Regions from separate parts of the Bacillus jepli genome, predicted to be linked through region 2. Evidence: a T-box and tRNA genes for the amino acid it is inferred to sense, from the RefSeq annotation. Region 2 holds a T-box; the other holds one or more tRNA genes.

Region 1 (3,426 bases), 330 kb from region 2:
ACGATTTTTGTTGACCATCCTGCATAGTAACGCATATGTTCAATTGCTAGAGGAATATCTGCATTTGATGTTTCACGAATCGGCTTTCCGTTATCCAATGTTTCCAATTGTGCTAGCTCATCTTTATGTAGCTCCATCAAATCTGCCAGTTTATACATGATACGGCTTCTTTGGGCTGCAGTCATTTTTTGCCATGGGCCTTCATCAAAAGCTTTTCGGGCTGCTTTTACAGCGCGATCAATATCCTCTGGACCTGCTTCACTTACAGTTGCTAATACCTCACCTGTCGCAGGATTATAGGATTCGAAAGTTTTCCCAGAAGCACTTTCAACAAATTCTCCATTGATATAAAGCTTCTTTGTCCCGTTTAAAAATGACTCAACCTTTTCTCGTAATGCAAAAATTAATTGGCTCATTTTTTTCCTCCTTTTTTAATTTACTAGTAATAAGGCGATTTGGAAACGCCTACAATACAATGGTAACATTTTGAAACTAGTAATCAACCAACTTTTAGCAAAAGATTCCGACTATTTACGACAACCTTTTTCGACATAAATAATATGTAGCTTACGTAATTTTTTGAAGAAAAAAAATCATAATTTTAAACAAAAAAAGACCCAATCAAACTGATTGAGTCTGTCAAATTTATGAGGCCTTTTCGCATGCCCAATTATCTTTGTCTCGGTCATGTTTTGAGTCATAAGCTGGATGTGTGGATGGAACACCTTCAGGATAGACTTTTCGAAGTTCTGTACAATTTTTATAAGATTCCTGACCGTCACCTGAATTACTACTGCTAGATCCACCACCTGTTGATGGCCTGTTCGCTGGTGGAGCGGGTTTTGAACTACCTGTATCAAGATCTCCTTTTGTTGTTCCATTTTCTCCGTATGCCCAAAGACCAATTCCGTTCGCGCGTGCTTCACGCGCAAATTTTACAAAATAGTCACTATAAGTGACATCAGGTGGATATGTTGATGGTTCTGCATACCCATTTAAGACCAGTTGTGCATTGAACATTTTGGAACGGATTTCTGATTCATTCATGACATTTGAAGGAACTGAAATCCAGATGAGACGTAGGTAACGATTATAGCGATCTTTGTCGGATACATCCTTTTGAAGCCACACTTTTTTACCTTCGAGTTGAGAGGTTGTGTAGTTGCTAGCTTCTTTCCCATATACTTCATGTCTTGTTGTAGATTCCGGAGTGTTTACTCCGACTAAGCGAATCTTGCGGCCGTCAGAAAGCTCAACCGTGTCGCCATCAACAACCCGAGATACGATTACAGCTTCTAAGCCGATTGCCTGAGCCTGTTGGTCAGTTGTCTGTTGAGCTTGTTCTTGTCGTTCTTTTTCTTCTTTGGCCTTTTGTTCTGCTTCTTCTCTTGCTTTTTGTTCAGATTCTTCTTTTTGTCTAGCTTCTTCCGCGGCTTTTTGTTCCGCTTCTTTAATCGCTTTTTCTTTTGCTTGTTCCTCCGCTACCTTTTCACTGTCGGTCTCTACTTGATCAGCCACCTGTTCCTTTGCATCTTCCATTGCGGATTCTTGATTATTTGTAGAGAATCCAATAATAGCTAGGATAGAACCCAAGGCTATTAAGGTAATCGGAAGCTTCAATTTACGCCCGTTTTTTTGATATTTATAGGTCGTATAGATACCAATAGCTGCTAACACAAGCCCTATAGTGGCGAAGATATTTGAGAACATCCATGATATGATTGCCACAATAAGAGCAATTAGGAGAAGAATTCCTAAACAACCCAATAAATATTGCACCGTATGTTTCCCCCCAGTAGATAAACTTTTTGTTTAGTGTATGTAATTTATTTTTTAAAATAAATGGTATCAAATAATTTGCTACACATACAAGAAAAAAGCCACCCTAGTTGAACTAGAAGTGACTTTTATTTAGTGGAGTTGATGGGAATCGAACCCACGACCCTTTGCCTGCCAGGCAAATGCTCTCCCCCTGAGCTACAACCCCGAATGAAAGTAACCAAATTATATCATGAGCACTTTTAATAGACAATCATTAAATCCTTTTTTGCATGAGTATACCCCAATGTTCATATATTTCTAGTAAAAAAGGATTAAGGCAGTACAATATTTTAAATGTTAACAGACTGAAAAAATGGTAAAATTTGATTAAACCTAAAATGGTGGTGAACTCGTGATTTTTTTATATGTACTAGCCTCATATTTTGTTGGAAATATTATGTCTGCCTATGTAGTCATGAAGTTTATGAAAGGTGAAGATATCCGCAAACTCGGAAGTGGAAATGTTGGAGCTAGAAATGCTGGTAGATTACTAGGGAAGAAAGGATTTCTGCTTACAGCCTTAGGTGATGTGTTAAAAGGGTTGCTTGTTGTTATAGGTGCTAAATACCTCGGATTTTCCTTTGAATTTCAGATTCTATCCCTGATCGCTGTTGTCGTCGGACATATTTGGCCGATTACGCTCAAATTTAAAGGTGGAAAAGGAATTGCAACAGCTGCAGGTGGTCTCGTTGTATTAGCATACCAGCCATTTTTAGTGTTTGGTGGAATCTTTCTCCTTTTATTAGCACTTTCGAGAAGTTTCACGATAGCAGGGATGACAGCCTTTTTTACGATGCCATTTATTTATTGGTTTATGGATTATTCCCTCCTTGAATGTGTCCTTATTTTTATTGTAATCGCCTTATTACTATTTGCACACAGAGATAATTTAAAAGAAAGACTAGGGAAAAAAATTAATTAAGTGGAGTGATTCCATCATGACATTTGTCTATAAAATTGCTCGGACAAAACAGGAGTTTGATCAAATTCATCGTTTAAACTATAAAACCTTTGTTGAAGAAATTCCTCAACATGATAAAAATGAAGAAAAAATGTTAGTGGATAAATTTCATAATCAAAATACATATTTGATTTGTGTAAAAGATTCTAAAGTCGTAGGGATGATTGCTGTAAGAGCTAACAGACCGTTCTCCCTAGATTATAAGTTACCTAATCTTGATGAACAACTACCGGTAAAACCGAATAGACCTTGTGAAATTCGATTACTAGCAGTTGAAGAAGAATATCGGAGTAATGGTAGAATCTTTTTTGGACTAGCCCAACTAATGTCTAATTTTTGTTTGAAAGAAGGCTATGATGTAGCGTTGATTTCTGGAACAACAAGACAAGAGAAATTGTATCGACAGCTAGGGTTTATACCATTTGCCTCTTTAACTGGAACTGCGGAAGCTTCGTTCTGGCCAATGTATTTAACGAAACAAACTTTTGATGAGTCGCTGGCTGGAAGAATTCTAAAGGAACCGGTTAGCTTTTTACCTGGTCCCATTAAAATTTATGAAAATGTGAACGCGGCACTTAAACAAGAGCCCATTTCACATCGTTCAAATGAGTTTTTGTTACAAATGAGGTCTGTTAGAGAGAAAC
Region 2 (3,426 bases):
CCGATCTGGCTCCCGATTGCGTCACTCTTAAAAACATTTTTAATACCTTTTATCATTTCTGTTTTTATCACCTATTTGCTTCACCCTATTATTGAAAAACTCAGCCATCGTGGATTTCCAAAAACACTTGCCATCTTACTTATCTATTTCCTTTTTTTCGGGGGAATTGGGATTGCAATATATAAAGGTATCCCAGTCATTCTTTCACAACTTAAAGATCTTGCCGATAGCTTCCCTGAATTCAGTAAAACGTACAGGATTTGGCTAAAAGAAATCGAATCAGGAACATCACAGCTTCCAGCTTTTGTTCACGGACAGCTTGATGATTTGCTGAATTCAGTGGAAAGCTATGTGGATTATTTGCTTTCAAGGACAATCGAAATTTTTAAAGGCCTTCTCAATTCAATCTTTATTATTGCAATCATTCCATTCATCGTTTTTTATATGTTAAAGGACCATGACCAAATGATAAAAGCACTTTGGTACATGACCCCCAGAAAGCTTAGAAAATCGGGTCAGCTTTTTTTTCGAGATGTTGATGAGTCATTGGGAAATTACATCAGAGGGCAGCTCATCGTATGTCTTCTAGTCGGGACAACAGCGTCCTTGGCATTTTGGATATCTGGTATGAAATATCCATTGTTATTTGGAAGTATCGTTGGGGTTACAAACATCATCCCTTACTTTGGACCAATCATTGGTGCCATTCCTGCGGTCATTATTGCTGCCACCATATCAATGAAAATGGTGATCATTGTGATCATCGTCGTGTTCGGACTTCAATTTATTGAAGGAAACCTGCTATCACCCATAATCGTTGGAAAAAGCCTACGGCTACATCCTATTGTAATTATTGGAACACTTTTAGTAGGCGGAGAAGTTGGTGGGGTTGTAGGGCTTATTATTGCCGTACCAGTAGTAGCCATTTTAAAGGTTTTTGTCATTCATGCAAAGCGGCATTTTTCAGTTATTCGTAAGGAATAACGCTAGCATTGACAAACATTTTCTACTTGAATATAATTGACAAGAAATGATGAATTTCAAAAAGAAAACTATGAAGGAACAAGTATGTTACAGGACCATCAAACCAGAGAGGGATTTCCAAGGCTGAGAGGGATTCCGGATGAAGGGTAACAGAACGCTACTCCTGAGTGTAGGAAAACCTACCGGTGAATACCGTTATCAATATACGAAGGTGATGGACGTTTCTATTTTTTTACGTCCATAATCAGGGTGGTACCGCGAGCATACTCTCGTCCCTGTTTTTTAGGGATTAGAGTATTTTTTTATGTCTAAAATGATATTGGAGGTTATGATATGAAACAATTAACATCAGCTCAAGTACGACAAATGTTTTTAGATTTTTTCCAATCAAAGGGGCATGCTGTTGAACCTAGTGCTTCTTTAGTTCCACATGAAGATCCATCATTACTTTGGATCAATAGTGGTGTTGCTACCTTAAAAAAATACTTTGATGGACGTGTTATTCCTGAAAACCCAAGGATTTGTAATGCGCAGAAATCCATTCGTACAAATGATATTGAAAATGTAGGGAAAACGGCAAGACACCATACTTTCTTTGAAATGCTTGGAAACTTCTCAATTGGTGATTATTTTAAAGAAGAAGCCATTGAGTGGGCATGGGAATTCTTAACAAGCAGGGAATGGATTGGGTTCGATCCAGAGAAGCTTTCTGTAACAATCCATCCAGAAGATGATGAAGCACATAAAATTTGGAATGAAAAAATTGGAATTCCTGAAGAGCGCATTATTCGTTTAGAAGGAAACTTCTGGGATATTGGTGAAGGTCCAAGTGGTCCGAACACAGAAATATTCTTTGACCGTGGTGAAGAGTTTGGAAATGACCCGAATGATCCTGAATTATATCCAGGTGGAGAAAATGAACGTTATTTAGAAATCTGGAATCTTGTGTTCTCACAATTCAACCATAATCCAGACGGTACATATACTCCACTACCTAAGAAAAATATTGATACGGGTATGGGTCTTGAAAGAATGTGCTCTGTTATTCAAAATGTACCTACCAATTTTGACACAGACTTATTCATGCCAATTATTGAGGCAACAGAGTCCATTTCCGGTGAAAAATATGGACAAGAAAACGAAAAAGATGAGGCATTTAAGGTTATTGCCGACCACATCCGAACAGTTACATTTGCAGTAGGTGACGGGGCACTGCCATCCAATGAAGGAAGAGGCTATGTTATCCGAAGATTATTACGACGTGCCGTACGATACGCAAAGAAGATATCAATTAATCGTCCCTTCATGTATGAACTTGTTCCTGTTGTAGGCGAAATCATGGTTGATTTTTATCCGGAAGTAAAAGAAAAAACAGAATTTATTCAAAAAGTTGTGAAAACAGAAGAGGAACGCTTCCATGAAACATTACATGATGGACTAGCTATTTTATCTACTGTTATTCAAAAGGAAAAAGAAAAAGACAGTGACACAATTGCAGGTGTTGATGTTTTCCGTTTGTATGATACGTATGGTTTCCCTGTAGAACTTACAGAGGAATATGCTGAAGAAGAAGGCATGAAGGTGGATCACGATGGGTTCGAACGTGAAATGGAAAACCAACGTGAAAGAGCTAGATCTGCTCGTCAAGATGTCGATTCCATGCAAGTTCAAAGTGGAGTTCTTGGAGAAATAAAAGTAGAAAGTACGTTTGTTGGTTATGATGAACTTGAAGCACAATCAACCGTTCTTGTAATCGTAAAAGATGGAGAAGTTGTTGAGAAGGCAAACGAGGGTGAAGAAATTCAACTTATTTTAGACAAAACACCTTTCTATGCTGAGAGCGGTGGACAAATCGCAGATGAAGGTACTATTGAAAATGAAAAAACAACGCTGATTGTGAAAGACGTTCAGAAAGCACCAAATGGTCAAAACCTTCACCGAGTTGTGATTGAAAAAGGTAGTCTAACTAAAGGTGACCAACTTCATTCCAAGGTTGACCAAGAAAATCGTGGTGGGGTTATTAAAAACCATACAGCGACACATCTTTTACATCAGGCATTGAAGGATGTACTTGGAGTTCATGTAAACCAAGCGGGTTCACTCGTAACTTCCAATCGTTTACGCTTTGACTTCTCACATTTCGGTCAAATTAAGCCTGAAGAGCTTGAACAAATTGAATCGATTGTGAATGAAAAAATTTGGAGTAGCATCCCAGTAAATATTGATTACAAATCATTAACGGAAGCAAAAGCGATGGGGGCTATGGCACTATTTGGTGAGAAATATGGTGAAATTGTGCGCGTAGTTCAAGTTGGTGACTATAGCTTAGAACTTTGTGGTGGATGCCATGTACCGAACACTTCAACTATTGGGTTATTCAAGATTGTCTCTGAATCAGGTATTGGGGCAGGAACTCGCCGTATCGAAGCTGTAACTGGTAAG

Evidence for each region. A T-box is a leader RNA that pairs with one kind of tRNA and senses whether it is charged. The one in region 2 lies ahead of alaS (alanine--tRNA ligase), so its partner is inferred to be a tRNA-Ala.
Region 1: it encodes a tRNA-Ala, which carries the amino acid that the T-box ahead of alaS (alanine--tRNA ligase) is inferred to sense. The anticodon was not compared.

What each region holds. Positions count from the first base shown of each region.
Region 1 is NZ_JBDFMO010000001.1:2,282,361-2,285,786, forward strand. Features, by position in the region: gene ABC371_RS11660 (aldehyde dehydrogenase family protein) at 1-416, opposite strand, end outside; gene ABC371_RS11665 (thermonuclease family protein) at 646-1,779, opposite strand; tRNA gene ABC371_RS11670 (tRNA-Ala) at 1,916-1,987, opposite strand; gene plsY (glycerol-3-phosphate 1-O-acyltransferase PlsY) at 2,174-2,743, shown strand; gene ABC371_RS11680 (aminotransferase class V-fold PLP-dependent enzyme) at 2,760-3,426, shown strand, end outside.
Region 2 is NZ_JBDFMO010000001.1:2,617,122-2,620,547, forward strand. Features, by position in the region: gene ABC371_RS13335 (AI-2E family transporter) at 1-984, shown strand, start outside; T-box leader at 1,046-1,264, shown strand; gene alaS (alanine--tRNA ligase) at 1,318-3,426, shown strand, end outside.